DNA from 4 places in the Scandinavium lactucae genome. Region 1 is predicted to be linked to each of the others. Evidence: predicted binding sites of a transcription regulator. Region 1 holds the regulator's gene; each other region holds the start of a gene.
What was found. Region 1 encodes CRP, which controls carbon source genes, mostly activating them, when cyclic AMP is high. Its sites were predicted from a motif close to ATGTGANNNNNNTCACAT; they were not measured.
Positions count from the first base shown of each region.

Region 2: SIK69_RS02280 (GntP family permease) is a predicted target of CRP. The motif match lies at 3,979-3,996, and genes of this name have one in related genera.
Region 3: SIK69_RS01580 (glycoside-pentoside-hexuronide (GPH):cation symporter) is a predicted target of CRP. The motif match lies at 5,378-5,395, and genes of this name have one in related genera.
Region 4: SIK69_RS06475 (acetyl-CoA C-acetyltransferase) is a predicted target of CRP. The motif match lies at 1,705-1,722, and genes of this name have one in related genera.

Region 1 is NZ_JAWXRD010000003.1:189,449-197,293, forward strand. It holds gene SIK69_RS05160 (YccS/YhfK family putative transporter) at 1-1,819, opposite strand, end outside; gene crp (cAMP-activated global transcriptional regulator CRP) at 1,875-2,507, opposite strand; gene SIK69_RS05170 (OsmC family protein) at 2,814-3,218, shown strand; gene SIK69_RS05175 (phosphoribulokinase) at 3,272-4,141, opposite strand; gene SIK69_RS05180 (YheU family protein) at 4,178-4,396, opposite strand; gene SIK69_RS05185 (hydrolase) at 4,393-5,415, opposite strand; gene SIK69_RS05190 (ABC transporter ATP-binding protein) at 5,418-7,322, opposite strand; gene kefG (glutathione-regulated potassium-efflux system ancillary protein KefG) at 7,504-7,845, shown strand, end outside.
Region 2 is NZ_JAWXRD010000002.1:40,675-48,519, reverse strand. It holds gene ahpF (alkyl hydroperoxide reductase subunit F) at 1-1,196, shown strand, start outside; gene uspG (universal stress protein UspG) at 1,259-1,687, opposite strand; gene rnk (nucleoside diphosphate kinase regulator) at 1,860-2,270, opposite strand; gene SIK69_RS02280 (GntP family permease) at 2,405-3,781, opposite strand; gene SIK69_RS02275 (alpha/beta fold hydrolase) at 4,065-4,895, shown strand; gene SIK69_RS02270 (helix-turn-helix domain-containing protein) at 4,983-5,837, shown strand; gene ptsP (phosphoenolpyruvate--protein phosphotransferase) at 5,840-7,845, opposite strand, start outside.
Region 3 is NZ_JAWXRD010000001.1:342,472-350,316, reverse strand. It holds gene aceE (pyruvate dehydrogenase (acetyl-transferring), homodimeric type) at 1-2,452, opposite strand, end outside; gene pdhR (pyruvate dehydrogenase complex transcriptional repressor PdhR) at 2,707-3,471, opposite strand; gene aroP (aromatic amino acid transporter AroP) at 3,946-5,313, shown strand; gene SIK69_RS01580 (glycoside-pentoside-hexuronide (GPH):cation symporter) at 5,503-6,906, shown strand; gene SIK69_RS01575 (glycoside hydrolase family 43 protein) at 6,903-7,845, shown strand, end outside.
Region 4 is NZ_JAWXRD010000005.1:100,819-108,663, forward strand. It holds gene SIK69_RS06465 (aldo/keto reductase family oxidoreductase) at 1-301, opposite strand, end outside; gene SIK69_RS06470 (amino acid permease) at 347-1,576, opposite strand; gene SIK69_RS06475 (acetyl-CoA C-acetyltransferase) at 1,795-2,976, shown strand; gene kduI (5-dehydro-4-deoxy-D-glucuronate isomerase) at 3,303-4,139, shown strand; gene kduD (2-dehydro-3-deoxy-D-gluconate 5-dehydrogenase KduD) at 4,201-4,962, shown strand; gene wzz(fepE) (LPS O-antigen length regulator Wzz(fepE)) at 5,307-6,443, shown strand; gene SIK69_RS06495 (cupin domain-containing protein) at 6,504-6,827, opposite strand; gene SIK69_RS06500 (aspartate/glutamate racemase) at 6,963-7,655, shown strand; gene SIK69_RS06505 (LysR family transcriptional regulator) at 7,642-7,845, opposite strand, start outside.

The DNA.
Region 1 (7,845 bases):
AATCGTTGGTCAGCATGTTGTGTTCGCGCGCCAGCGTGGTCATGGCATTGATATGCTCGACGATAAACTGGCTGTGCGTTACCCACAGTTTCATGTCCTCCAGATAATGTGAGTTAAAGCCCGGTTCCTGCATCGCCTGATTCAGCGAGTTGAACAACGCGTTATGCGCCTGATTCACACGCATTCGCTGATACGCCAGGGTGGGTGCCTGCGGGTCGCTACTGAGGATCAGCCGCAGGGCATCCTGGTCGGCCTCCAGCGCCTGCTGGGCATTTTTACGCAGGAGCCCACTTTGCCACTGCGGCCACAGCCAGACCATTCCACCGAAGGCAATCAGACAACCAATTACCGTGTCGACAAGACGGGCGAGAATGAAATGTTCGCCGTTGAGCGTCAGTAGCTGAATGGTGTACACCGCGGTGACCGTAAAGCCCACGGTGGCCCAACCGTAGCTCTTACGAATGATCAGATAGCTCGCAAGGGTAATCAATAACATGGACGCCAGGGTGTAGCCTTCCGGTACGTGGAAGTGCAAGGTGCCAGCGGCAATCACTAGCCCGGCCAGCGTGCCCGCGGCCCGGTGAAAAATTCGCACTCGCGTTGCGCCGTAGCCGTTCTGCGTTACCAGCAGGACGGTCATCAGGATCCAGTACGGTTTCGGAAGATTCAGCGCCGCTCCCATCAGGCTGGCGATGCTCAGCATCACGCTGATTCGCGCCGCGTTTCGCAGCGCCGGAGATTTAAACGACAGGTAGCTTTTCAGCGCGGCGAAAACCGGCAGACGGCGTTCGTTATCAGCCATCAGATTGCGCGGGTACAGCGGGCGTTGCATCCGCAATACGCGGGCGATGCGGCTGAAATGCCAGGCGCAAAACTGGCCGACGGGATTATCCGGGTGCTGATGGGCAATTTTTTCCAGAGCACCAATTTGTTTATCCATGTTAAAGCGCTGCGGAAAACGGTGATAGAGGATGTCATCGGCCATCACCCGCAGCCGGGCGGCGATGGTTTGCGCATTCCAGCGGATCACCGCTTCAGCATGGCTGCGTTCCACCAGTTTCTGCACTTCTGCGGGCTGGTGCAGGCTGACCGAAATATGTTCTTGCAGATCGAGGCCAATCTGGAAGGCGCGCAGCAGGCGCTTATATTCGTGATTCTGGTTGGCGGCCAGCATGTGCATTTGCTGGTAACACTGGGTAATCAGGTCGACGGCTTTTTGCTGTCGAGTGAGCAGTGGCGGCAGCGCTTTTTCCGGATCGGTATGCTGGGTCAGCAGGCTATATTTGGCTTCACAATAATCCGCCAGCTGGCGATAGAGCAGGCTCAGGGATTCGCGCAGCGGCTGTTCGCGCCACATCCAGAACCAGAACCAGTTAAACAGGCCGTACCACAGGGTGCCGAGAGCGTAAATCAGCAGCGGCTGCCACACTGGCATATTGCCTGCCAGGCTGAGGGTGAAGATCGAGGCAATCAGCGAAGCGGGCAGCAGGCGCGCGTGCAGAGAACTGATTTCGGCGGTAACGCCGAGCAGCATCGCCAACCCGCTCAGAATAATGGGCAGCGGTACGTCACGCGCCAGTAACAACTGCACCGCGAGGCTACAGCCCGCAAACAGCGAACCGCCAATAATCAACCGTTTGAAGAAGCGTTTGTGGGGCGTGTCCAGCCCGGCAATGTTGCAGCAGGCGGGAACCAATGAAAACAGCAGACCGTACTTGAGATACCCCAAAGCCAGACCGATAGCCACGGGTAAACAGAGCACCAGCGTTTGTCGCAGTGCGTAGTTAATTTCCGGGTGATAAATCAGCCTGCGCCACATGAGGGGAGAGACAAAAACGGCGTACTGCCCCAGGGCAATACGCCGTTAATCTGGCTTAGCGGGTACCGTAGACCACGATAGTTTTACCGTGGGCGGAGATCAGATTCTGATCTTCCAACATTTTCAGAATACGGCCCACGGTTTCACGTGAACAGCCAACGATCTGACCGATTTCCTGACGGGTGATTTTAATTTGCATACCGTCCGGGTGGGTCATAGCATCAGGCTGTTTCGCCAGGTTCAGCAGCGTCTGCGCGATACGACCGGTTACGTCGAGGAACGCCAGGTTGCCCACTTTTTCAGAGGTGACCTGCAGGCGACGCGCCATCTGGGAGGAGAGGCGCATCAGAATATCCGGGTTGACCTGGATAAGCTGACGGAATTTTTTGTAGGAGATTTCGGCCACTTCACAAGCGGTTTTCGCCCGAACCCAGGCACTACGCTCCTGACCTTCTTCGAACAGGCCAAGCTCACCGATAAAGTCGCCCTGGTTAAGGTAAGAGAGGATCATCTCTTTACCTTCTTCATCCTTGATGAGTACTGCAACAGAGCCTTTCACGATGTAGTACAGCGTTTCTGCTTTTTCACCCTGGTGAATCAGCGTGCTCTTCGATGGGTACTTATGAATGTGGCAATGAGACAAGAACCATTCAAGGGTAGGGTCTGTTTGCGGTTTGCCAAGCACCATGCGCGGTTATCCTCTGTTATAAGCTGTCTCCAGTGGCAGACAAAACACTGCCGCTGGCTTTGCAATCGTATCCTTCCCTGTGCCTGGGAAGTCGGCTGTCGGATTTTACTGCAGCCTGTAGTGTGATGTCCTCTGCATACATGCAGTACTTCAATGTATTACTGTAGCATCCCGACTGTTTTAGCATAGCTTTTGCCGCGTGTCTCCTGGTGTCTCGCTTCAGCATGACGCACGTCGCCTTCCGTTGCGAGAATTGTTATGTGCGCGTAATCTGTCAGGAAAATTGCAACTCTGGAGTTAACAATTATGCAAGCGCGTGTGAAATGGGTTGAGGGTTTAACCTTCCTGGGGGAGTCTGCTTCTGGCCACCAAATCATGATGGACGGTAACTCTGGTGACAAAGCGCCAAGCCCGATGGAAATGGTGCTGATGGCAGCGGGCGGATGCAGCGCGATTGACGTGGTATCGATTCTGCAAAAGGGGCGTCATGACGTGACCGATTGTGAGGTGAAGTTGACCTCTGAGCGTCGTGAAGAAGCTCCGCGTCTGTTTACCCACATTAATTTGCACTTCATCGTCACCGGCAAAGAGCTAAAAGAAGCCGCGGTGTCGCGTGCGGTGGATTTGTCCGCTGAGAAATACTGCTCGGTGGCGCTGATGCTGGAGAAAGCGGCGAAAATTACCCATTCGTTTGAAGTGGTCGAAGGATAAGCGCCCAGCCCGGTGGCGCTGTGCTGACCGGGCCTACTGTTTATCGGGTGACATCAACCTATCTTTTTGCCTTCCATCAGCCGTTCTACCAGCGGCGACATAATCAGCTCCATAGCCAGTCCCATCTTCCCGCCCGGCACCACTAATGTATTCATATGAGAAATGAATGAACCCTGCAGCATCGCCAGCAGCCAGGGGAAATCAATATCGCCCAGATTCTGGAAATGGATGACCACAAAGCTTTCATCGAGCGAGGGGATCCCTTTCGCCGCGAACGGGTTGGAGGTGTCCACGGTGGGTACGCGCTGGAAGTTAATGTGGGTGCGTGAGAATTGCGGGGTGATGAAGTTGATATAATCTTCCATCGAACGGACTACCGAATCCATGACGGCTTCACGAGAATGTCCCCGTTCGCTGGTGTCACGCGTCAGCTTTTGGATCCATTCGAGGTTCACAATCGGTACCACGCCGACCAGCAAATCGACATGTTTCGCCACGTCGTGCTGTGGGGTTACAACCCCGCCGTGCAGGCCTTCATAAAACAGCACGTCTGAGGGTTCAGGTAACGGTTGCCACGGCGTAAACGTCCCCGGCACCTGATTCCACGGCACTGCCTCATCGTAGGTATGCAGATATTTACGCGACTGCCCGCTGCCATTCAGGCCATAGGTCAAAAACGTCTGTTCCAGTAGGCCGAAGTCGTTGGCGTCCGGGCCAAAATAACTGATGTGTCGGCCCATATCGCGCGCTTTGCGGATCGCCATGTCCATTTCTGGGCGGGTGTAACGGTGGAAACTGTCGCCTTCCACTTCCGCAGCGGTCAGATTGAGTTGAGCAAAGATTTTACGGAAAGCGAGGCTGGTGGTGGTGGTTCCCGCGCCGCTGGAGCCGGTCACGGCGATCACCGGATGTTTGGCAGACATAACTACTCCCTGAAGCAGTAATATTTTTGAGTATAGTCAGCCGTGAAATTGGGTACGGGGCATGAGGTTCACCGTCTCGTGCAGTTCGGACCACACCAGGACGACGTCCCCGCTTTTCAATTGTTGTTTTACGTCGGCGACCTTGTCTTCTAGCGAACGTTCATGTTCACCATAATCGGTACCTTCGCGCAACACAAAGCTTTCAATCAGATTTTCGAGCGTTTCGGGTGCCAGGGTTTCCCAGGGAATTATCATCGTATTGCTCCTAACCATTGTGTCAGCCAGGCCGGGATACGTTTTTCGAGCCACATTTCCGGATGGCGCAGCGTACCGCCGACAAATCCGACGTGACCGCCGTGCTCGGTCAGCTGATACTGAATGTTTGCCGGAAGCTCTTCCTGAGCGGGAATCGAGTGATGATCCATAAACGGATCATCTTTGGCATGAATGATCAGCGTTGGTTTGGTTATCTGGCTCAGCACTGACATCGCACTGCACTGGCGGTAGTAATCTATCGCATCGGCAAATCCGTGGATTTTCGAGGTGATCAAATCGTCGAACTCACGGATGCGGCGCACGCTTTTCAGGCGCTTCAAATCAACGGGTAAGGTCCCGGGATAGGCTTTCAGCTTGCGCGAGGCGTTGGCTTTCAGCAGGTTTAGCAGATAGCGCTGATAAACGCGCGAGAAGCCTTTATCCATATGGTAGCTACAGGCTTCGAGCATGAACGGCGCAGAGACGATAACCGCCGCGTCGAGCGGGGTATTGTCGCCCTCTTTGGCCAGCAGGCAGCCGAGCATGTTGCCCCCGAGCGAATAGCCTACCGCGGCCGTTGGTACGTTGCCAAATTCCCGGCGCAGCCAGGAAAGGAACCAGGTGCCATCTTCGGTTTCACCCGAATGGTAGATTCGTTGATTACGATTCGGTTCCCCACTGCAACCGCGGAAATGCATCACCACTCCGAGCCAGCCGCGCTGCTGCGCCGCGTGGATCAGTCCATGAGCGTACGGGCTGTACAGGCTGCCTTCCAGACCGTGGAACACCACCAGCCGAGGTTTATGCCGCGCCTGGTTGGGATCTTCACTCCACGCCAGATCGACAAAATCCCCGTCCGGAAGCTCAAGACGCTGCCAGTGTGGCGTGAACAGCACTTTGCGACGGATGAGACGCGGCAGCATGGTCTGCAGATGGCAGTTGCGCACGCCCTTCATTGGCACAAAGGTGTCGTTCTCTCCTGGTGGTACTTCAAAGTCTACTGGGGTTACCTGAGCCATACTCACTCTTCCTGAAGCATCTGTTCCAGCTGCTCGTGCGCGTCCAGCCACGCCATTTCACACTCTTCAAGCCCGGATTTGGCGCTGGCCTGCTGTTGCAGACATTCGGTCAGTTCGGCTTTACGCGTCTGATCGTACAGGCCGCTGTCGCCAAGCTTTTCTTCTGCGGCGGCCAGTTTGGCATTGAGTTTTTCCATCTCTTTTTCCAGACGGGTAATCTCTTTGCGCAGTGGCTGCGTCAGGGTACGAAGTTCCGCTTCGCGCCGTTTTTGATCTTTACGTGCCTGGGCGCTGTTGGCGTTGTCTTTGGGAGCATCGTCAGCCTGGTTTTCCTGCTTCTGCACATCGCTCAGCCACTGCTGATAATCTTCCAGGTCGCCATCGAACGGCTCGACTTTCGCATCATGAACCAGATACAGATCGTCGGTGGTGGAACGCAGCAGATGACGGTCGTGCGAAACCACGACCAGCGCGCCTTCAAACTCGATCAACGCTTCAGTTAACGCCTGACGCATGTCGAGGTCAAGGTGGTTAGTTGGTTCATCGAGCAGCAGCAGATTCGGACGTTGCCAGACGATCAGTGCCAGCACCAGGCGCGCTTTTTCCCCACCGGAGAAGCGACGCGTTTCTTCACTGACCTTATCGCCCTGGAAACCAAAGCCGCCGAGGTAATCACGCAGCTGCTGTTCAAGCACCTGCGGGGCTAAACGCGCCAGATGTTGTATCGGGGATTCGTCGGCGCGTAAGAATTCCAGTTGATGCTGGGCGAAGTAGCCAAGCTTGATGCCTTTCGCCAGACCAATCTCGCCGCTCTGGGCTGATAACTCACCGGCCAGCAGTTTGATAAGCGTTGATTTACCCGCGCCGTTGCGGCCCAGCAGGCCGATACGGGACCCGGGCACCAGGTTGAGCTTAATGGAATCCAGAATGGTGCGATCGCCATAACCGGCGCTCACTTTTTCCATTTTCAGCAAGGGATTCGGCAAGCTTTCCGGTTCACGGAAGCTGAACTGGAACGGGTTGTCGACGTGCGCCGGGGCAATCAGTTCCATGCGTTCCAGCATTTTCACGCGGCTTTGTGCCTGTTTGGCTTTAGACGCTTTGGCTTTAAAGCGATCGATAAAGCTCTGCAGGTGCGCCACTCTTTGCTGTTGGCTTTCATACATCGACTGCTGTTGCGACAGGCGCGTCGCGCGTTGAATTTCAAACGACGAGTAGTTGCCGGTGTACTCAAACATCGACTGCTGTTCGATATGAATGATTTTACCGACCACCGGATCGAGGAAGTCACGGTCATGCGAAATCAGGATCAGCGTGCCCGGATAGCTTTTCAGCCATTTCTCCAGCCAGATAACGGCATCGAGGTCGAGGTGGTTGGTCGGTTCATCGAGCAGTAGCAGGTCGGAACGGCAAATCAGCGCTTGCGCCAGGTTGAGGCGCATTCGCCAGCCGCCGGAAAAACTGCTGGTCGGGCGTTCAAGCTGTTCGTTGCTGAAGCCCAGGCCGTGCAGCAGGCTGGAGGCGCGAGCGCGAATGGTCCACGCGTCGATGGCGTCCAGCTTGCCATGTACGGTGGCGATGGCATGACCGTCGTTGCGCTCGTTTGCCGCATTGAGTTCGGCTTCGAGCTGTCGGTACTCGCGGTCGCCATCAATAACATAGTCGAGAGCGGGCTGCGGCAACGCCGGGGTTTCCTGATTCACCCACGCCAGCTGCCAGTTTCCCGGATAGGTGAAACTCCCGCCGTCGGCGCTAATCTCGTTCTTAAGCAACGACAGCAGCGTGGATTTGCCGCAGCCGTTTTTTCCCACCAGACCGACTTTTTGTCCGGGGTTAATAGTGGCTGTGGCGTTATCCAGCAGGACACGCACGCCGCGACGAATTTGTAACGAGGAGAAAACAATCATAAGGCGCCGTATGTTCAGACTATGTTAAATTGTCATTATGATAATGTAGTTTGGTGAACCCAACGCTACACCGGGCGGCAATGGTAGCCCAAAACAACAACGATAGACAAAAGCATTCAGGTGCATCCGGAAACTCAGGGGTGTGAATTAATCTGTCTGCTCACCTACCGGGAGGGGAATGATGTCAGAGACAGCAAAAGTTTTGCTGCTGTATGCCCATCCGGAATCTCAGGACTCGGTGGCCAACCGGGTTTTGCTTAAGCCGGCTCAACAACTTGAAAACGTGACCGTACACGACCTGTACGCGCACTACCCTGATTTCTTTATCGACATTCCGCGCGAGCAAAAGCTGCTCCAGGAACACGATGTGATTGTGTTTCAGCACCCGCTTTATACCTACAGTTGTCCAGCGCTATTAAAAGAGTGGCTCGACCGCGTGCTGAGCCGTGGCTTTGCCAGCGGCCCTGATGGGAATAAGCTCGCGGGAAAGTACTGGCGGAGCGTCATTACCACCGGCGAGCCA
Region 2 (7,845 bases), on a different contig from region 1:
ATTACTCGCTCTCCTGCCACAACTGCCCGGACGTAGTGCAGGCGCTGAACCTGATGGCGGTTCTCAATCCGCGCATCAAACATACCGCGATCGACGGCGGCGTGTTCCAGAACGAAATCACCGATCGCAACGTGATGGGCGTTCCGGCGGTCTTTGTTAACGGTCAGGAGTTTGGTCAGGGTCGCATGACGCTGACGGAAATCGTGGCCAAAGTGGACACCGGCGCAGAAAAACGTGCAGCCGAAGAGCTGAATAAACGCGATGTGTATGACGTGCTGATTGTCGGCTCTGGCCCGGCGGGCGCGGCGGCGGCGGTCTATTCCGCACGCAAAGGCATTCGTACTGGCCTGATGGGCGAACGTTTTGGTGGTCAGGTTCTCGATACCGTGGACATCGAAAACTACATCTCGGTTCCTAAAACCGAAGGCCAGAAACTGGCGGGGGCGCTGAAGCAGCACGTTTCCGACTATGACGTTGACGTAATTGATTCCCAGAGTGCCAGCAAGCTGACGCCTGCGGCAGTCGAGGGCGGGCTGCATCAGATTGAAACAGCCTCCGGCGCGGTGCTGAAAGCGCGTAGCGTGATCATTGCCACCGGTGCGAAATGGCGCAATATGAACGTCCCGGGCGAGGATCAGTATCGCACCAAAGGGGTGACCTATTGCCCACACTGTGATGGCCCCCTGTTTAAAGGCAAACGCGTGGCGGTGATTGGCGGCGGTAACTCCGGTGTGGAAGCGGCCATTGACCTGGCGGGTATCGTCGAGCACGTGACCCTGCTGGAATTTGCCCCGGAAATGAAAGCCGACCAGGTCCTGCAGGATAAAGTGCGCAGCCTGAAGAACGTTGACATCATTCTTAACGCGCAGACTACTGAAGTGAAAGGCGACGGCAGCAAAGTGACCGGACTTGAGTATCGCGACCGCGTCAGCGGGGATGCACACCACGTGGCCCTGTCCGGCATTTTCGTCCAGATTGGTCTGCTGCCGAACACCACCTGGCTGGAAGGCGCGATTGAGCGCAACCGCATGGGCGAAATCATCATTGATGCCAAATGCGAAACCAGCATGAAGGGTGTGTTTGCGGCGGGCGACTGCACCACCGTGCCGTACAAACAAATTATTATCGCAACCGGCGAAGGCGCTAAAGCTTCCCTGAGTTCGTTTGATTACCTGATTCGCACCAAGACTGCATAATACAAAAAAGTAAGACGACACCTGCAATGTGAAGAGGCTACCTTTCGGTAGCCTCTTTTTTTTTAGCGAACCACCAGCACCGGCACATGCGCGTGACGGATAACGCTCGAGGCATTGGAGCCGAGCAGGTGCGTGGCAATTGACGGATTGCGCGAGCCAATCACTACCACGTCTGCGTTCAACTCTTCGGCAAGCTCATTCACCGCGTCGCGCACGCTGCCCATCACGACATGGATTTTGATTCGGGAAGGGTCGAGAGTGAAATGCTCAACCATGGTTTTCAGGCGCGCTTCCGCTTCACTGTACAGATGTTCTTCAAAGCGGCGCAGGTCGGCTGCAAAACGGGTCATGGTCAGGCTGGCAGAGCCTGGCAGGACGTGCAAAAGGTGGATGATGCCATTCTGTTGGGCGAGAAACTCCGCATGACGTACGGCCTTGTCGCTTAGCGCCATTTCAAAGACATCAACCGGCATAATAATGGTGTTGTACATATTTTTTCCCTCCTTCTTTGTATGGTTTTATATAACCATTTTCGGCGAGAAATTTGTGTCATTCACGTCGCAAATATCATCTTCGGGCGGTGAGGGAGGGTAAAGTTTTGTGGGCAGGCAAACGGAAAGAGGATGTGGGGGACATCCTCTGAACAAGACGTGTCAGACGCGTTTAGCGGTGAAATTCACCCGCAGCTTCAGGCTGGTACAGCAGTTCAAGCACTTCTAAATGCGCTTCGGTGCCGTTCGGCAGCTTCCAGTGAATGGTGTCCCCGACGCGAAGGCCAAGCAGAGCAGCACCGACCGGAGCCAGCACCGAAAGCTGGGTCGCGCTATCGGTCATTTTTGCCGGGAACACCAGGGTGCGCACGCGCTCTTCGTCGGTACTCAAATCGCGGAAACGGACCTGGCTGTTCATGCTGACAACGTTGTGCGGCATCTCCTGTGGGGAGCACATCTGCGCCCGATCCAGTTCGTCATTCAGCGCAGCGGCAACCGGTGAGGTGGCCCACTCTGGCTGTTCCAGCAGGCGGTCAATGCGTTCGGCATCGAACTCATTAATGATGATGGCGGGTCTGGTCATTGTTGACTCCGTGTTTTCCAGGTTGAAATCCAGTTGCTTGTTTCCAAAAGAAAACCCTCGTCGTACAGGACGAGGGTTTAGGGTCTGACCATCATACTGACTGTGGTCGGATCTTTGAAGTGATTCAGCTCACATTAGAAGATTAGGCTGCCAATCAGCGCGAACAGGAAGGCCAGGCCGCCGAGCAGTGTTTCCATCACCGTCCAGGTTTTCAGGGTGGTCTTCTCATCCATTTCGAGGAAGCGACCTACCAGCCAGAAACCAGAGTCGTTAACGTGGGACAGCACCGTAGCGCCACCGGCGATAGCGATCACGATAAAGCACAGGTCAAGCTGGCTGATACCGGTGGTGGCCTGCACCATCGGCGCGACCAGCGCGGCGGTGGTCGTCAGGGCCACGGTCGCGGAACCTTGCGCCACGCGCAGCGCCGTGGAAATCACGAAGGCGGCGACAATAACCGGCATCCCGGTGTCTGACAGCACGCCTGCCAGGGCATCACCAATACCGCTGGCACGCAGAACACCGCCGAACATACCACCTGCGCCAGTCACCAGAATGATGCCGCAGATCGGACCTAATGCGCCGTCGCAGATTTTTTCCAGATGCTTAAGGCTGTGCTGACGGCTGAAAACGGCCAGCGCAAAGAACACGGTGATCAGCAGCGCTACCGGGGTTTTGCCGAGCATACGCAGGAAATTCACCACTACGTCATCTTTCGCCACCCAGCCCAGCACTACCGCGGTATTGAGTCCCGTTTCGAGGAAAATCAGTACCAGCGGCATCAGCAGAATGGTCAGCACCATACCGAATGACGGCGGCTTGTGGTTGGCATCGGCTTCAACGGTGCCAAGGAAAGAGGAAGGCAGTTTGATGTCGAATTTCTTGCCCGCATATTGGCCGTACAGGTACGCGCCGAGATACCAGGTTGGCAGGGCGATAATCAGGCCGACAATCACCAGCAGACCGATGTTGGCCCCGAGCAGTTCAGCCGCCGCAACCGGGCCCGGATGGGGCGGAACCAGCGCATGCATGACCGCAAAGGCACCTGCCGCCGGGAAGGCGTATTTCAGCGTCGAGCCGCCAAACTGCTTCGCGACGCTAAAGATAATCGGCAGCATCACCACCAGACCGGCGTCGAAGAAAATCGGGAAGCCGAACAGCAGGGAGGCGACACCGAGTGCAAACGGCGCGCGATGTGCGCCAAATTTACCAATCAGCGTATCGGCCAGCACTTTTGCGCCACCGGAAACTTCCAGCAGGCGGCCAATCATTGCCCCCAGACCGACCAGCAGCGCCACGCCCGCCAGCGTACCGCCAAAACCCGTGAGCAAGGTCGGAACCACTTTATCGAAAGGTACTTTTGTCAGCAGCGCCACCACGATGCTGACCAGGGTTAAGGCTAAAAAGGCATGCACTTTGAAGCGCATGATCAAGACCAGCAGCAGGGCGACGGCCCCTGCAGCGATGCCGAGCAGCGTACCGGCTCCCAATGCGTTCGTAACTTCTGTCATCTTAATATCCTCTGTAGGGTGACAGCTAATGGGTAGTGATAGCCTGGCTAAATCCCTGCATTTATCACTGATACCGGTAACATGATACTGGTAACATAGCGGGGGTTGTAAATACGCTCCGGGACGTTTATTAACACTTTGCGACGGCCGTCAAATATCCTGAATATTTATCGATTCGAATAAAATATGTTCGATAAACGTGATGGATTTCAAATCTGGCATATCCTTGATAAGCACCGCTGCGCCTTCCGGCGTCAGCATTTTTCAAGAAACAGGAGATTCCATGAGCGGTTACGACAAATTGACCCTAAAAGATGGCAGCACGCTCTATTTCAAAGACTGGGGCAGCGGACAGCCAATTGTGTTCAGCCACGGCTGGCCATTGACGGCTGATGCGTTTGAAGACCAGATGCTGTTTCTCGGCTCGAAGGGATATCGGGTGATTGCTCATGACCGACGCGGCCATGGCCGTTCGTCCCAGACCTGGGACGGCAATAATATGGATCAATATGCGGACGATCTCGCCGAGCTGACGGCACATCTGGATTTGAAAGATGCGGTACATGTCGGGCACTCCACCGGCGGGGGCGAAGTGGCGCGGTATATTGGCCGCCACGGCACCAGCCGGGTGGCAAAGGCGGTGTTGATTAGCGCGGTGACGCCAATCATGGTGAAAACCGATTTTAATCCGAACGGCGTGCCGATCGAGGTGTTTGACAGCATCCGCGAGGGCGTGGTGAAAGACCGTGGGGCATTCTTCCACGAGCTGACGATGGCGTTTTACGGCTACAACCGCGCAGGGGCAAACATCTCGGAAGTGGTTCGCGCTGGTTTCGTTGCACAGGGCTTACAGGGCTCAATCAAATCGCTTTATGACTGTATTAAGGCGTTTTCGGAAACGGACCTGCGGGAGGATTTAGCGCGAATGACCATCCCGACGTTAGTCATTCATGGCGACGATGATCAGATTGTCCCGTTCGAGACCTGCGGCAAAGTGGCCGCTGAGGTTCTGCCGCACAGCGAGCTGAAGGTGTATCCGGGCGGCTCTCACGGGATTTGCACCACCCACAAACAGCAGATCAACGAAGATCTGCTGGCATTCCTCAAAGCGTAACTGCGATGCCCGGTACGTGATGTGCCGGGCGTACACTTCCCCCTCTAACAGGCTACACTGACGGTTTTCTCCGTTCAGGGCCTGACGATGCCGATCACTCAACTTCCTGCCGATCAGCGTTTTTTTGCCGACCTGCTCAGCGGGTTGGTGCTCAATCCCCAGCAGCTTGGTCGCGTGTGGTTTGCCAGCGCGCCGAAAACCCCGCCAGCGGGTAGCCTGTGTCTGGATTTGCCGCGCCTTGAAGTGGTATTACGCGGTGAATATGGCAATAAGCTGGAGCAGGCGCAGTGGACGTTGACCCAGGGCGAGATGCTATTTATTCCACCGCGGGCCGCCAATTTGCCCCTGTTCACCCGGTCGGCGATGGTGCTGAGCATGGTTTTTGCCCCCGCGTGGACCGGGATGGCGTTTTATGACTGCCGGAGCGGCGGCACGCCAGGCCCGCTGCGCAAGATTGAAATCGCCCATCAGCAGCGCGGAGAAGGGGAGGCAATGCTCACCGCCTTGACGCTGCTCAGCCGTTCTCCGCAGGATCAGCAGATCATTCAGCCGCTGATGCTCAGCTTTCTGCATCTGTGCCGCAAAAGCGTAACGACCCGCGCGGATGCTACCCCGACCCGGCCGCAGTTTCTCTATCAAAGCATGTGCAACTGGATCCAGGATAACTATGCGCAACCGCTGACCCGCGAAGACGTGGCGGGATTTTTCAATATCACGCCGAACCATCTGTCGCGGCTGTTCAGCCAGCAGGGCACGATGAGTTTTGTCGAGTATTTACGCTGGGTGAGGATGGCGAAGGCGCGGATGATTTTACAGAAGTCACCGCTGTCGATTGGCGATGTGGCGCTGCGCTGTGGCTTTCCCGATGGTGATTACTTTAGCCGGGTGTTCCGGCGTCAGTTTGGCCTGACGCCGGGGGAGTATCGGGCACGTTTTCAGTAAGGTTACAGGCTCAGCTCAGCATTGAGCAGTTGGTGCAGCGCTTCGGGATCGGTGGCTGCCAGCAGCGACTGGCGGAAGGTTTTGTTCACCAGCTTGCGCGCCAACTGGGAGAAGACCTTCACATGGTTAATCCCTTCGTGTTCGCCGAGGGTGAGCATGATGACCAGCTCCACGTCGCCCATTTCCGATTCCCAGTCTATCTGCGCGGGTAGCCGCGCCAGGCTGATACTTGAGTGGTGGATCCACGCCGATTTAGTGTGCGGGATTGCCACCCCAAAGCCCACCCCGGTGGTGACGATTTCTTCCCGCTGCCAGATATCTTCTTCCAGTTCGAGCGGATGCGCGGTGCGCCCGTTCACCGCCAGGTTGCCGCACAGCAGTTGAATAACCTGCTCTTTGCGATACGGCTTATCGACGAACAGAATGTTCTCCACCGCCAGCAGCGGGCGTGCGTCCTCTTCGGGGGTAAAGGTGCGCAGCAGGGTTTCTATCTCTTCCGGGCTGCGGCAGTCGCAGGCTTTGTCGGCCAGCGCCCGACAGGCACGACTGTCGAGCTGGCGCAGCTGGCTTTTCACCGCCGGAATGCGCGGCCCGCTCATACTTAGTTCGTCCAGTTCCAGGCCGAGCAGCAGCGGCAGATAACGCGTTTCGCCACCCAGCTCACCGCAGATCCCCACCCATTTCCCATGCCGATGGGCAACGGTGACAATTTGGCGCAGCATGCGTAAAAAGGATGGGGTGACCGGATTGTACAGCGGCGACACGCGCGGGTTATTGCGATCGACGGCGTATAAATACTGGGTCATGTCATTGGAGCCGACGCTGAAGAAATCCACTTCGTCGCAGAAGTGATCAATGATGTAGCACACAGACGGGACTTCCACCATGATGCCCAGCGGCAGGGACGCAGCAAAGCGCGCACCTTCCGCCTGCAGTTCGGCTTTGACCTGCTGCAGTTCGTTCTTCACCCACAGGATCTGGTCGAGGCTGTGGACCATCGGGATCATCAGCCGGGCCTGACCCACCGCGCCTGCACGCAAAATCGCTCTAAGCTGCGTGCGGAACAACCCGGCAAATTCCGGGTAAATGCGCACCGCGCGATAGCCGAGGAACGGATTTTCTTCCTGCGGAATATTCAGGTAGCTCAGCGGTTTATCGCCGCCGATATCCATGGTACGGAAAATAACCGGTTTATCCCCTGCCGCCAGCAGCGCCTGTTGGTAGGTTTCAAACTGCTCCTGTTCATCGGGCGGTGCGCTCCGGTCCATATACAGCATTTCACTGCGGAACAGACCGATGCCTTCCGCACCGTGGCTGAACGCGGCGGGGGCTTCGAGCGCGCTGCCGATATTCGCCGCCACTTCCAGCCGCTGCCCGTCACGTGAGAATGCAGTCTGGGCCGCATCGCGGGTCTGACAGGCGATGCGCTGATCGGCCAGTTCGCGGGCCAGTGCATAGTAACCGCGGACCGCTTCATTCGGCTCCAGCACCAGCACGCCGCACTGTCCGTCGAGGATTGCCGGTGTGTGTTCCAGTGCGCTGAGGTCGGCCACGCTCAACCCGTTCAGCACCGGCACCGAGGCGGCGCGGGCGAGGATCAGCGTGTGCGACGTGGGGCCGGTTTTCTCCAGTATCATGCCTTTCAGCTGGCTCAGGTCGAGGCTTAAGAACTGGCTCGGGGTGAGATCGTCGGCGACCAGAATCGACGGCCGACTCAGGCGCAGCACTTCCTGATTGCGATACTGCGGCCAGACGATGTGCAGCAGGCGCTCGCTAATATCGCGAATATCGCTGGCGCGTTCGCGCAGATAATCGCTGCTGGAAGCCCGCAGTTTTTCGCAGATGGCTTCCATATTGTCGACGATTGCCGCCGCCAGACCCTGTTTTTCATCACGCATGATGCGGCGAATATTGCTGGCAAACTCGTCATCCTGGATCAGTGACAGATGCGCGCTGAGAATGGTTTTGCTCTCGCCGCCGAGCAGCCGCAGCTGCTGATTGAGATTGT
Region 3 (7,845 bases), on a different contig from region 1:
CCGGTACATAAGTACGAACCTGTTCAGCAAACAGTTTCATATAGTCAGTCGATGCCACTGCCGGCGCGTCGTTCATCACCTGAGCGATGTACGGAACGCGTGGCGTTTCCATCGGGTGCAACATGTTCCAGCGCTCACAGTCCTGACCGTCACGGGCCAGTTCGGTGAAGGAGGTGACGGAGTACACGTCAGAGCCCACGCCGTAATCTTTCGCCAGGATCTGCGCTGCTTCACGAACGTGACGCAGGATAGAACCGGAGCCCAGCAGCTGAACTTTACCTTTGCTACCTTCAACGGTTTCGAGTTTGTAGATACCTTTACGGATACCTTCCTCAGCACCTTCCGGCATCGCCGGCATGTGGTAGTTTTCGTTCAGGGTGGTGATGTAGTAGAACACGTTCTCTTGTTTCTCACCGTACATGCGAACCAGACCGTCATGCATGATGACAGCAACTTCGTACGCGTAAGACGGGTCGTAAGAGATACAGTTCGGGATAGTCAGAGACTGAATATGGCTGTGACCATCTTCGTGCTGCAGACCTTCGCCGTTCAGCGTCGTACGACCGGAGGTACCGCCGACCAGGAAGCCGCGAGCCTGCTGATCGCCAGCCTGCCAGCACAGATCGCCGATACGCTGGAAGCCGAACATCGAGTAGTAGATGTAGAACGGGATCATTGGCAGGTTGTTGGTGCTGTAAGAGGTCGCAGCAGCCAGCCAGGATGCGCCAGCACCCAGTTCGTTGATACCTTCCTGCAGGATCTGACCTTTCTCATCTTCTTTGTAATACGCTACCTGCTCACGGTCCTGCGGGGTGTACTGCTGGCCGTTGGAGCTGTAGATACCAATCTGACGGAACAGACCTTCCATACCGAAGGTACGCGCTTCATCGGCGAGGATTGGAACCAGACGGTCTTTGATAGACGGGTTCTTCAGCATCACGTTCAGGGCACGCACGAAAGCGATGGTGGTGGAGATCTCTTTGTTCTGCTCTTCGAGCAGCTGAGAGAAATCAGCCAGCGCAGGCATTTCCAGTTTCTCGGTGAAGTTCACCTGGCGGCTCGGCAGGTAGCCGTGCAGCTTCTGACGCTGAGCGTGCAGATAGGTGTGTTCTTCAGAACCTTCAGGGAAGGTAACGTACGGCAGTTTTTCGATGTCAGCATCGGATACCGGCACGTTGAAACGATCGCGGACGTAGCGAACACCGTCCATGTTCATTTTCTTCACCTGGTGAGCGATGTTTTTGCCTTCGGCAGTTTCGCCCATGCCATAACCTTTAACGGTATGAGCCAGGATAACGGTCGCTTTGCCTTTGGTGTCCTGCGCGTTTTTCAGTGCAGCGTAGACTTTCTTCGGATCGTGACCACCACGGTTCAGGGCCCAGATCTGATCGTCAGTCCAGTCGGCAACCAGGGCAGCGGTCTCCGGATATTTACCGAAGAAGTGCTCACGCACATACGCGCCGTTTTTGGATTTGAAGGTCTGGTAATCGCCATCAACGGTTTCGTTCATCAGCTGAATCAGCTTACCGCTGGTGTCTTTACGCAGCAGCTCATCCCAACGACCGCCCCACATGACTTTCACCACGTTCCAGCCAGCACCGCTGAAGATGCCTTCCAGTTCGTTAACGATTTTGCCGTTACCGGTGACCGGGCCATCAAGGCGCTGCAGGTTACAGTTGATGATGAAGCACAGGTTGTCCAGTTTGTCGCGGGTCGCGATGGTGATTGCACCTTTGGATTCTGGCTCATCCATCTCACCGTCGCCCAGGAAGGCGTAAACGGTCTGCTGAGAGGTGTCTTTCAGGCCACGGTGTTCCAGATATTTCAGGAATTTAGCCTGGTAGATAGCACCGATTGGGCCCAGACCCATGGAAACGGTCGGGAACTGCCAGAATTCTGGCATCAGTTTCGGGTGCGGGTATGAGGACAGACCGTTGCCGTGAACTTCCTGACGGAAGTTGTTCATCTGCTCTTCGGTCAGACGACCTTCAAGGAAGGCACGTGCGTAAACGCCCGGAGAGATGTGGCCCTGGAAGTACACCAGGTCGCCGCCGTCTTTGTCATTGCGCGCACGGAAGAAGTGGTTGTAGCACACTTCATAAATGGTCGCAGAAGACTGGAAGGAGGACATGTGGCCACCCAGTTCCAGGTCTTTCTTGGACGCGCGCAGAACGGTCATGATCGCGTTCCAGCGGATAGCAGAACGAATGCGACGTTCCAGATCCAGATTGCCCGGGTATTCCGGTTCATCTTCAACGGCAATCGTGTTCACATAATTGCTTGCCCCGGCACCAGCTGCCACGTTCACACCGCCTTTGCGGGCTTCGGAAAGCAGTTGATCAATAAGATACTGAGCACGCTCAACACCTTCTTCACGGATGACCGATTCGATCGCCTGTAGCCAGTCGCGAGTTTCGATCGGATCCACGTCATTTTGTAAACGGTCTGACATGGGGGGTATTCCTTATCTATTCGTTGATTAGTCTGGAACCTGTCCCATTGCGCTTTCTGCCCTGCATATTTCGGGTTGTCTCTGTGTTGGCTGCGCTTCCTCACCCCAGTCGCATAGATTGCTATGTTCCTGAGGATTCGCGCACTTGCCGCCGCGATACATCCCGAACTATTTTGGGCAACGAAAAGCGCAATAAGACAGGTTCTGCGTTTAGTTGCCGCGCTCTAAAAACTGGCGCTTAAAAATAGGTGTTGCTAGTCCTTTCTTTGCTGTAGGCGGCGTAGCGAACGGTCTCGACGACTTTGCTCACGGCTGCGGTCCAGCAAGATTTCCTCAATGAAGGCCAGGTGACGGTGCGACGCTTCACGCGCCTGCTCCGGCTCTCTGGCCATTATCGCCTCGAAAACTCGGGTGCGATGGCTGCTGACCAGCGGAAGCATTTCCCGACGGGCGTACAGCAATTCAAAGTTCTGTCGAACGTTCTGCGCAAGCATAGGTTCCATGCAGCGTAGCAGATGGAGTAAGACCACATTATGGGCGGCTTCGGTGACGGCAATTTGATACTGGACGACAGCGCTGGATTCGGCATCGAGATCGCCAGACTGCTGTGCGATTTCAATCGCCCGGTGCAGTTCGCGAATGCGCGTACGGTCTTCTTCGTTACTGCGTAATGCAGCATAGTACGCGGCAATGCCTTCCAACGCGTGGCGTGTTTCCAGCAGGTCAAACTGGGATTCAGGGTGGTCGGAGAGCAATTCTACCAGCGGATCGCTGAAGCTCTGCCAAAGGCTACTTTGCACAAAGGTACCGCCGCCCTGGCGACGAAGCAGTAGGCCCTTCGCTTCGAGACGTTGGATCGCCTCACGCAGAGAGGGACGAGAAACGTCGAACTGTTTAGCCAGCTCGCGTTCAGGTGGAAGTTTTTCACCGGGGCGCAGCGTCCCCTCAAGAATCAAAAACTCCAGCTGCTGCTCAATCACATCGGATAATTTTGGTTGGCGGATTTTGCTGTAGGCCATGGTTCCCTGTCTCAAGCCATTTACCCGGAGTCAATTGGTCTTACCAATTCATAGTTCGTGACGGTAAAGTAACAAAGTATTCACCTTCTGTCCATACAGGTTTTGATTGAAATCAGTAAACCGGGCACATTTTAACAACCTTACAGAAGGCATGTTTCAGAACTGCAACTTAGAACATATTTTGCGTTTACCCACAAAGAGGGAGATTTAACCTGCGCGAAACGAAAAAGTTTCGCGCCTCTGCATTTACAGTTGCTTTCTTTTTATGCAACTCGTCAGCATCCCTGCACAAAGCAGGTGCATTCGGCTGCACTTACCACTATTCTTCCAGCTGCGGAAGACTCACACGCAACTTTCAGCCGTCCGCTCTGTAAAAAATAATGTACAGGATATGGAAGTTCATAATGACACACGCTGAGAACCCATTGGGCTCTTAAAAAGCGTAGAAAAATTAATCACTCACGAGGTTTCATAATGGAAGGTCAACAGCAAGGCGAACAGCTGAAGCGCGGCCTGAAAAACCGCCACATTCAGCTGATTGCGCTGGGTGGAGCTATCGGAACGGGCCTGTTTCTGGGCAGCGCCTCCGTTATTCAATCCGCAGGGCCGGGGATCATTCTCGGTTACGCGATAGCAGGGTTCGTGGCCTTTCTGATTATGCGTCAGTTAGGTGAAATGGTCGTTGAAGAGCCGGTCGCAGGTTCCTTTAGCCACTTTGCCTACAAATACTGGGGCAACTTTGCCGGTTTCGCGTCCGGCTGGAACTACTGGGTACTGTATGTCCTGGTGGCGATGGCTGAACTGACGGCAGTCGGGAAATACATCCAGTTCTGGTGGCCTGAAATCCCGACCTGGGCATCGGCAGCGGTGTTCTTTGTGGCGATCAACCTCATCAACCTGACCAACGTGAAAGTGTTCGGGGAGATGGAGTTCTGGTTTGCCATCATCAAAGTTGTCGCGGTAGTCGCGATGATCCTGTTCGGCGGCTGGCTGCTGTTTAGCGGCAACGGTGGCCCACAGGCAACCGTGCGCAACCTGTGGGAACAGGGTGGCTTCCTGCCGCATGGTATCCAGGGGCTGGTGATGATGATGGCGATCATCATGTTCTCCTTTGGCGGCCTTGAGCTGGTCGGTATTACCGCTGCCGAAGCCGATGACCCGCAGAAGAGCATCCCGAAAGCCACCAATCAGGTTATCTACCGTATCCTGATTTTCTATGTAGGCTCGCTGGCCGTCCTGCTGTCACTGCTGCCGTGGACTCGCGTCACCTCTGACACCAGCCCGTTCGTGCTGATTTTCCACGAACTGGGTGACACCTTCGTTGCGAACGCGCTGAATGTAGTGGTGCTGACTGCCGCGCTGTCGGTCTATAACAGCTGCGTATACTGCAACAGCCGGATGCTGTTCGGCCTGGCCCAGCAGGGCAATGCCCCGAAAGCGCTGACTAAAGTCGACAAACGTGGTGTACCGGTTAACACCATTCTGGTGTCTGCGGTGTTCACCGCGCTGTGCGTGCTGATCAACTACCTGGCACCGGAATCGGCCTTCGGTCTGCTGATGGCGCTGGTGGTTTCTGCGCTGGTCATCAACTGGGCGATGATTAGCCTGGCGCACATGAAGTTCCGTCGGGCGAAGCAGCAGCAGGGCGTGAGCACTCGCTTCCCTGCCCTGTTCTATCCGCTGGGGAACTGGATTTGCCTGTTTACCGTTGCCGCCGTACTGGTCATCATGCTGATGACACCGGGCATGGCCATCTCCGTATATCTGATCCCAGTGTGGATTGTGATTCTGGGTATTGGCTATCTGGTTAAACAGAGAGGGGCGAAAGCCGTTCGCGCGTAATCTCATCCTCTCTCACTACGCTGATTATCCACATGCTGTAGCGGCTGAAAACCGCTACAGCAGCATGTTACCTGCTTCACACTTTCCCCTCCATAGCTGATTTATCCATATCATCACCGTATTCCTGCTACGCATTTTTTCAAAAGCCTGCGAATAATCATCTGCATATCTCATTGCGGAGAAGTGTCGATGGACAACAACAAATTATCGGTAAAAGAAAAGATCGGCTACGGAATGGGCGACGCGGGATGCAACATCATCTTCGGCGCTATCATGTTGTTTGTTAACTATTTTTATACGGATATTTTCGGTTTAGCCCCGGCGCTGGTTGGGGTGTTACTGCTCTCCATTCGCGTCATCGACGCGGTGACGGACCCGATAATGGGGGCAATGGCGGACCGTACCCGCAGTAAATATGGTCGTTTTCGGCCCTGGCTGCTGTGGATTGCCTTCCCCTACGCGCTGTTCAGCGTGCTGATGTTCACCACTCCGGAATGGAGCTACAGTAGCAAGGTTATCTATGCCTTCGTGACCTATTTCCTGCTGTCGATAACCTATACGGCGATCAACATTCCTTACTGCTCGCTCGGGAGCGTTATCACCAACGATCCGAAAGAGCGCGTGGCGTGTCAGTCCTATCGCTTCGTGATGGTCGGCATTGCCACCCTGTTGCTGTCGCTGACCTTACTGCCGATGGCCGACTGGTTTGGCGGCGAGAACAAAGCCAAAGGCTATCAAATGGCGATGACCGTGCTGGCGTTTATCGGCATGTGTATGTTCCTGTTCTGCTTTGCCACCGTGCGTGAACGCGTGCGTCCGGCGGTGCAAACCAACGATGAACTCAAGCGTGATCTTAAAGACGTGTGGAAAAACGATCAGTGGGTGCGCATCCTGCTGCTGACCCTGTGCAATGTCTGCCCGGGCTTTATCCGCATGGCGGCGACCATGTACTACGTTACCTGGGTAATGCAACAGAGCACCCATTTCGCCACGCTGTTTATCAGCCTCGGCGTGGTCGGGATGATGATCGGCAGTATGTTAGCGAAGGTATTGACCGACCGCTGGTGCAAACTGCAGGTGTTCTTCTGGACCAACATCGCGCTGGCGATTTTCTCCTGCGCCTTCTACTTCTTCGATCCGCACGCCACGATGATGATCATGGTGCTCTATTTCCTGCTCAACATCCTGCATCAGATCCCTTCCCCGCTGCACTGGTCGCTGATGGCCGATGTGGACGACTATGGCGAATGGAAAACAGGTAAACGCATCACCGGCATCAGCTTCTCCGGCAACCTGTTCTTCCTGAAAGTCGGGCTGGCGGTCGCCGGGGCGATGGTCGGGTTCCTGCTCTCCTGGTATGGTTATGATGCGGGCGCGAAAGCACAAGGCCCGGATGCGCTCAACGGGATCGTGCTGCTGTTCAGCGTCATCCCTGGCGTCGGTTATCTGATTACCGCCGGGGTCGTTCGCCTGCTGAAAGTGGATCGGGAATTAATGAAACAGATCCAGGCCGATCTGGAAAAACGTCGTCAGAACTATCGCGAACTGAGTGAATATCAACAACAGGCAGAGCTGGTGAGGAAACCACAATGAACAATTGGCCTAACCCGTTTATCGAGCAGCGTGCGGACCCGTTTATTCTGCATCACGAGGGGGCGTATTACTTCATCGCCTCAGTACCGGAATATGACCGACTGGAAATCCGCCGCGCCGCTGACATCGCCGGTTTACGCACTGCTGAACCGGTAGTGGTCTGGCGTAAACCCGATAGCGGCCCGATGAGCCAGCTAATTTGGGCGCCGGAACTGCACTGCATTGACGGCACCTGGGTCATCTATTTTGCCGCCACGCACACCCATGACCTTGATGAATTGGGGATGTTCCAGCATCGGATGTTCGCGCTGACCTGTGACGATGCCGACCCGCTGACCGGTGCGTGGCAGGAAAGAGGCCAGGTGAAAACGCCGTTTGATACCTTCGCGCTCGACGCAACCACATTCATGCATCAGGGAAAGCAGTGGTATCTGTGGGCGCAAAAGGCGCCGGATATTGCCGGAAATTCCAATCTGTATCTGGCGGAGCTGGAAAATCCATGGACGCTGAAAGGCCTGCCGGTGATGCTCAGTAAACCCGAATTTGACTGGGAGTGTCGGGGCTTTCTGGTGAACGAAGGCCCGGCGGTGATTGTCCACGGCAACCGCCTGTTCGTCAGCTATTCTGCCAGCGCCACCGATGAGAACTACTGCATGGGCCTGTTATGGATTGATCTCGACGCCGACCCGATGCAGGCCAGCAACTGGCATAAATCACCGCAGCCGGTGTTCACCACCAGCTATGAAAATCGGCAATACGGCCCGGGCCATAACAGCTTTACCCAAACGCCAGACGGCCAGGATGTGCTGGTCTATCACGCCAGAAACTACACCGAAATCGAAGGCGACCCGCTGTATGACCCTAACCGCCATACCCGGTTGAAGCTCATCCACTGGCATGAAAACGGGATGCCTGACTTCGGCGTCCCGCATGCGGATT
Region 4 (7,845 bases), on a different contig from region 1:
GCAGCCAGTTACCCTTGTCGTCACGACGCGCGCTGACTTTCGTCACAATGGTCAGCGCTTGCGGATAGGGATGCAGTGCTTTTTTGATGATTTGGTTGGTGACGTGCGGGCCGTAAAAATCGGAGGTATCGATGTGATTCACGCCAGCGTCAAGCGCGGCTTGAAGCACTTTTACCGCCATCTCCGGGTCTTTCGGTGGCCCAAAAACGCCAGAGCCAGCAAGCTGCATCGCCCCGTAACCTAGACGCCAGACTTCGCGATTGCCAAGAGTAAAGCTGCCGGACTGTTTAACGCTGGACATATCTGTTTCCTCATGATGGCTCAACGAATCAGTGTAAACCTATCGTTAACCGAAAAACATCACCGAGACGCAGAGCAGGCCGACAATCAACGTCAGCAGGCTGCCTACCGACCGATACGGTTTCAGCGCCGGAATGGCGTAGGTTGAAAGTGTTGGCATGATGAACAGGATCATCGCAATCAACGGCCCGCTGATAGCATAAATCATCGAAATCGCGTTGGGGTTAATACAGCACACCGCAAAGGTCACCGCGGAGACCAGCAGAATAGAGGTCGCCCGGTTGAAAGCACGGCTTTTGCGCACGCCAACCTGATTCAGAGTAGTACGCACCATTTCACTGGCCCCTTCAATCACCCCGAAATAGGTGCCGAGGAACGATTTCGACATCGCCACGATCGCCACAATAATGCCCGATACCGCCAGCCAGTGTGGTGCCGCAGGCATCATCGCCAGCGCGGAAAGTATGGTGACACCCTCATTTTTGGCGTGAGTGATGTAGCCTTCCGGAATAGCCAACAGGCAGCTGAAGACAAAGAACAGCACGCTCAGACAGATAATCAGGTAGGCAATCCGCATAATCTTTTTGCATTTATCCATGGCCGCGTCGCCGAACTTTTCGCGTCTGTCGATGGCGAAGGTCGAGATAATCGGCGTATGGCTAAAGGCGAAAACCATCACGGGAATGGAGAGCCAAATCTGATGCAGCGTCTGCGGCGTAAAGCTTAGCTGACCGCTGAATCTGGCCGGTTCCCAGGAACTGGTCAGGTAGAGCGACAGGAACAGGAAGTAGGCAATCAGTGGGAACACCAGAAAACCCATCACCTTCAGCGTCGCATGGCGGCCCATCAGGAAGATAAGGTTGAGTACCAGCACCACCGCCAGACTTACCAGCATCCGCACGCCAAGCGTCACCGTCATCTGTTTTGCCAGCTGTTCAGTAAGAGAATTGGTAATCGCCACGGCGTAGATGAGCACCACCACAAAGAAGGCGATGAAATAGAGCGCGGTGATGAGATTACCGATTTTCTTACCGTAATAGTGATTGACCGCGCCGGTGATCCCAACGTTAGCGGGCAGATTTGCAGAGAGAATAAAACGGCACAGAGCACGGTGCGGCCAATAGGTTAACGGCCAGGCGACCAGGGCGGTTACCAGCAGCACCATTGCTCCTGCGGAGCCAAGCTGAATCGGCAGGAACAGGGTGCCAGCCCCTACCGCAGTACCATATAAGGCGAAACTCCAAAGGGTTTCATCTTTTGACCATAATTTCGACATTAGTTGAACTTTTAAACCAGATAACGAAAAAACAGCGGCGAGTTTACCTTATTTCAACCAGCGCGGGGGAGGGAGAATTGTGGTTAGCATTCATACGGCAGATGAATGTTGCGTGAAGGCGATTTCCTTTGTGATAAAACTCACTTTTTTTAAACAATTACGATAATAGTTGATAACAATGCTCTACTATAGCGCTGATTCTTTGCGCTGAGGTCGGGATGAAAGACGTCGTTATCGTAGGTGCCGTACGTACGCCGATTGGCTGCTTCCAGGGGGCATTGTCGCGCTTTACGGCAGTGGAACTGGGGAGCGTCGTGGTGCAGGCGCTGGTGGATCGCACCGGAATAGATCCCATGGTGGTCGATGAGGTTATCCTCGGACAGGTGCTGACCGCCGGTGCCGGGCAAAACCCTGCGCGACAGTCGGCCATAAAAGGTGGGCTGCCAAATACCGTTTCCGCGATAACCATCAACGATGTCTGCGGCTCAGGCCTCAAGGCGCTGCATCTCGCCACGCAGGCGATTCAGTGCGGCGAAGCTGATGTGGTGATTGCTGGCGGCCAGGAAAACATGAGCCGTGCGCCGCATGTGTTAACCGACAGCCGTACCGGAGCGCAGTTGGGTAACAGTCAGCTTCTCGACAGTCTGGTCCACGACGGACTGTGGGATGCGTTTAATGATTATCATATGGGCGTGACCGCTGAAAATCTGGCTCGGGAATACGGTATTTCGCGTGAATTGCAGGATGCCTGGGCGCTCAGTTCGCAGCAAAAAGCGCGTCGGGCAATTGATTCCGGGCGCTTTCGCGATGAAATCGTGCCGGTAGTGAATGTGCAGCAAAACGGCCTCACTCAGGTGGTGGACACCGATGAGCAGCCACGCACTGATGCCAGCGCTGAAGGTCTGGCTCGTCTGATGCCCGCGTTTGATACCCTCGGTTCGGTGACGGCGGGGAATGCCTCGTCGATCAACGACGGTGCGGCGGCAGTGATGATGATGAGTGAATCCAAAGCGATGGAGCTGAATCTGCCGATTCTGGCCCGGATCCGCGCCTTCGCCAGCGTCGGAGTCGATCCTGCGCTGATGGGCATTGCGCCAGTCTATGCCACGCGCCGTTGTCTGGAGCGCGTGGGTTGGCAGTTGAACGACGTTGATTTGATTGAAGCCAACGAGGCGTTTGCCGCTCAGGCCATTTCGGTTGGTAAAGTGCTGGAGTGGGATGAATCGCGCGTTAACGTGAACGGCGGGGCGATTGCCCTGGGCCATCCGATTGGCGCATCCGGCTGTCGTATTCTGGTGTCGCTGGTGCATGAAATGATCAAGCGTGATGCCCGTAAAGGGCTGGCTACACTGTGTATCGGCGGCGGGCAGGGGGTTGCCCTGGCGGTTGAGCGCGAATAAATTGACTTTGCCCGGCGGCACCCTGCTGTCGGGCTGACATTCCTTCCTCTTTGACCTCTCATCTTTGATTTTAAACCCGCTTTTAGCACCTACGTGTCCTTTTTTAAAGGTTGTACAACTTATTGTTTGTCATGGATTTTTAATCTCTGTTCCTGGCGGGGTATTCGGCAGGAACGTGATCGCTTTTGCATTTTTGGTATTTTAATGCAGAAAAAGTGAAACGCTGTTTTATTTGTAATTGAAAACCTATCTGCGGAAGACTAAGATGACCATAACGGAAAAGCGAAACTGCTTTTCAAAATGGACAACTTTAGCTGGAGGTAAACGTGGAGATCAGACAAAGCATCCACAGCGCACACGCCAAAACCCTCGATACGCAGGGACTGCGCAATGAATTTTTAGTTGAGCAGGTATTTGTCGCAGACGAGTACACCATGGTGTACAGCCATATCGACCGCATTATTGTGGGCGGGATTATGCCGGTTGCCAAAACGGTGTCCGTCGGCGGTGAAGTCGGGAAGCAACTGGGCGTGAGTTATTTCCTCGAACGCCGCGAGTTGGGCGTTATCAATATCGGTGGCCCGGGCACCATTACGGTCGACGGCAAATGCTACGAAATCGGCCATTGCGATGCGCTGTATGTGGGTAAGGGTGCGAAAGAGGTGGTGTTTGCAAGCATCGACCCGACGAAACCCGCCAAGTTTTACTACAACTGCGCCCCGGCACACACCACTTATCCGACCAAAAAAGTGACGCCAGCCGATGTTGCGCCGGTCACCCTCGGCGATAACCTCACCAGTAACCGCCGCACAATCAATAAATACTTTGTGCCGGACGTGCTGGAAACCTGTCAGCTCAGCATGGGTCTGACCGAACTGGCTCCGGGTAACCTGTGGAACACCATGCCGTGTCATACCCACGAGCGACGGATGGAAGTGTACTTCTATTTCAATATGGCCGATGACGCCTGCGTATTCCACATGATGGGACAGCCGCAGGAGACACGCCATATCGTGATGCACAACGAGCAGGCGGTGATTTCGCCGAGCTGGTCGATTCATTCAGGCGTCGGCACACAGGCCTACACCTTTATCTGGGGCATGGTTGGTGAAAACCAGGTCTTCGATGATATGGACCACGTCGCCGTTAAAGATCTGCGTTAAATCGCGGGCAAACCATCATCTTGCCTGTCGAATGCAGGCGCAAAATGAGTAAGGATTTTTTATGATTCTCGATACATTTTCACTGGCAGGCAAAGTCGCAGTAGTCACCGGGTGTGACACCGGTTTAGGTCAGGGGATGGCTATCGGCCTGGCGGAAGCGGGCTGTGATATCGTCGGCATTAACATCGTTGAACCGACCGAGACTATCGAGCAGGTCACCTCCCGTGGTCGCCGTTTTCTCAGCCTGACTGCCGATCTGCGTAATATTGACGGTATTCCTCAACTGCTGGAACGCGCAGTCGCCGAATTTGGACATATTGATATTCTGGTGAATAACGCCGGTCTGATTCGTCGTCAGGATGCGATTGAGTTCAGCGAGAAGGACTGGGACGACGTGATGAACCTGAACATCAAAGCGGTGTTCTTTATGTCTCAGGCGGCGGCGAAGCACTTCATCAGCCAGGGTAACGGCGGCAAAATCATTAATATTGCCTCGATGCTCTCTTTCCAGGGCGGGATCCGTGTGCCGTCTTACACCGCATCGAAAAGCGGCGTAATGGGCGTGACTCGCCTGCTGGCGAACGAGTGGGCAAAGCATGGCATCAACGTGAATGCGATTGCCCCAGGCTATATGGCCACCAACAACACCCAGCAGCTGCGTGCCGATGAGCAGCGCAGTGCGGAAATCCTTGACCGTATCCCGGCGGGACGTTGGGGGCTGCCGTCTGACCTGATGGGGCCAGTGGTGTTCCTGGCCTCCGGTGCCTCAGACTATATCAACGGTTACACCGTGGCCGTCGACGGAGGTTGGCTCGCTCGTTAAGCACATCTCAGGCTACAAATGATAACCCTGCCTAATGGCGGGGTTTTTTGTATTTAATGGTTTTTTAATGTGTGTTTTTATATATCGTGAACAGCGGGATTTAAACATTTTGTAGCAATAAAGAGGGTGGGGTCATAATTTTTCTTAAAATAGTGAAAAGTCATATTTCAACTACCTGTTTAGGTAGGCGTTCAATCTCAATGGTTATAAATAGGCTGAATGAGGTCCGGTGATTCTCTCATTAGTCATCAAATTTTCATTTTTTAGTATGTAAAGGTTTTCAGATAATTCTGATGGGGATATATTAGCCAAAACTTAATCCGACAAAGTGAACGCGAAAAATTATGTCAACCATGGATATCAAACCGCAAAAGGACACTGTCGTCTCCTTCCCGCACGCTACACCGATGGCTTCATTCGGCCAGGAAATCGATCTGCTGGCGATGATTGAGATCCTCTGGAATGCGAAGAAACGCATCTTCAGCGTCATTTTTGGTTTTGCGATGCTTGGGCTGTTGGTGACTTTTTTCCTGCCGCAAAAGTGGACCAGTAATGCGGTGATCACGCCACCTGAGCGGGTACAGCTCACCCCGCTTAATACGCTCCTGGCCACGACCAAGGTGTTGGGCGTTGATGCGAATGTTGATAGCGGCACTCTGTTTAATCTGTTCATTAAAAAGTTTAACTCATCGGTCTTACTGGAACAGTTCATCACCTCGAGTCCCGCGCTGATGAGTCAGTTTAACGGGACCGATGTCGATCCCGGCGAACTGCACCGGGCTATCGTTGCGATTTCTGAGAAGATGAAAGCCGTGGATGATGCCAGTAACAAGAAAGAACCGGCTACGCCTTACAGTTCATGGACGCTCTCTTTCACCGGGCCACAACCGGAGGAAGCCCAAACTATTCTGGCGGGTTACACGCAGTTTGTAGCGGATAAAGTTGTTGAGCAGACATTGTCGAATATTCACGATAACGTAACGATGAATATTCAGATCGAAAAACAGCGACTGGTGCTGGATCGTGCCCAAATGGAAAACGCCAAAGAGACCAAAATCAAGCGCCTGAATTATTCGTTAGAGGTGGCTAAAGCGGCCGGGATTAATAAACCGGTATACAGCAAGGGGCAAACGATAAAAGACGACCCAGATTATTCCGTGACCTTAGGCACTGAAGGGATCAGTAAAAAGCTGGAAATTGAAAAATCGATGAAGGATGTTGCCGAGCTGAATGCGGATATCCTTAACCGTGAATATCGATTAAAACAAATCGAACAGTTGGATATAAAAAACATCCGGTTCCCGGTGGTAAATTATCAGCTCTCGCCTTCGTTGCCGGTGAAAAAAGAGGGGCCGGGTAAAGCGGTGATCATCCTGCTGGCAGCCCTTTTGGGGGGGATGGCGGGTTGTGCTGGCGTTCTGTTACAACACGCGCGCGAGTCGCGTCGTAGCCAGAACCTGCTTGATGAACAGCCTGTTTAACGCCAGCTATGGGTGATAACGCATCCCGCCAGAGATAAAAAAGGGCGTTGGTGTCCTTTTTTATTTCAGAAAATCTTCTCGCACCGGGGTGAAGGTATCAAGCAGTGTCCCGGCCTTTAGGCAGACACAGCCGTGCATCACATGCGGCTGTTTATAGAGCGTATCGCCCGCCCGCACAATTTGCGTTTCATCGCCGATAGTAAATTCAAACTCACCTGACAGCACGGTGGTTAACTGTTCATGCGGATGATTGTGCAGCGGGCCGATTGCGCCCGTTTCAAAATGAACCTCCACCGCCATCATCTTACCGCCATGTGCCAAAATTCGCCGGGTTACGCCGTTGCCCAAATCCTCAAGTACCGTGTCATTGTGTCGTACAAACATCGCAGAGTCCTCAAAGTGAAACGTTGTTTCATTAAGAGTATCTTAAGCAGGTAAAGTTGAAAACAGGCGTGCTGATAAGTGGAAAGTTGATCACATCTCTGGTTCACTGTGGAAAACATTCTGAAAGGACACTTCATGAAAACTATTGGCCTGCTCGGCGGCATGAGCTGGGAATCAACAATCCCTTACTATCGTCTGATTAATGAAGGCATCAAACAGCGTCTGGGCAGCCTGCATTCGGCGAAGATCCTGATGCATAGCGTCGATTTTCAGGAAATCGAAACCTGTCAGTCGATGGGAGAATGGGATAAAGCGGGCGAGATGCTGGCGCAGGCGGCGGCAGATCTGGAAAGTATCGGCGCAGAAGGCATCGTGCTCTGTACCAATACCATGCACAAAGTGGCGTCACATATCGAGCTGCGCTGCGGGGTTCCGTTCCTGCACATTGCGGATGCGACCGGGCGCGCCATCGAAAAGCAGGGCGTGCGCAACGTGGCGCTGTTAGGCACGCGCTACACGATGGAACAGGATTTCTACCGTGGCCGCCTCGAACAGGAATTTTCGCTCAACACCCTTATTCCTGACGCGGATGAACGTGCAAGAATCAACCAAATTATCTTCGAAGAGCTGTGTCTCGGCACCTTCACTGAGGCATCCCGCGCTGTCTATTTACAGGTGATCGACCGCCTGATGGGCGAGGGCGCAGAAGGTGTCATCTTCGGCTGTACCGAAATCGGCCTGCTGGTGCCCGCAGAACGCAGCCCGATCCCGGTGTTCGATACCGCCGCACTTCATGCGGCCGATGCCGTCGACTTTATGCTTTCCTGACGCGGTTGAGCTTCTCTTCCAGCGGCGTGACCAGAGTTTGCACGCTGTTTTGCAGATGGGAAACAAAGGCATCGACGAGGGCGGAGCCGGGTCGATGCAAGGGGCGGATCAGGCTGACGGTAAACGGCACTTCGATGCTGAAACGGCGAATAGCAATCCCACTCTCCTCACCGCTGTAAGCGTAATCCAG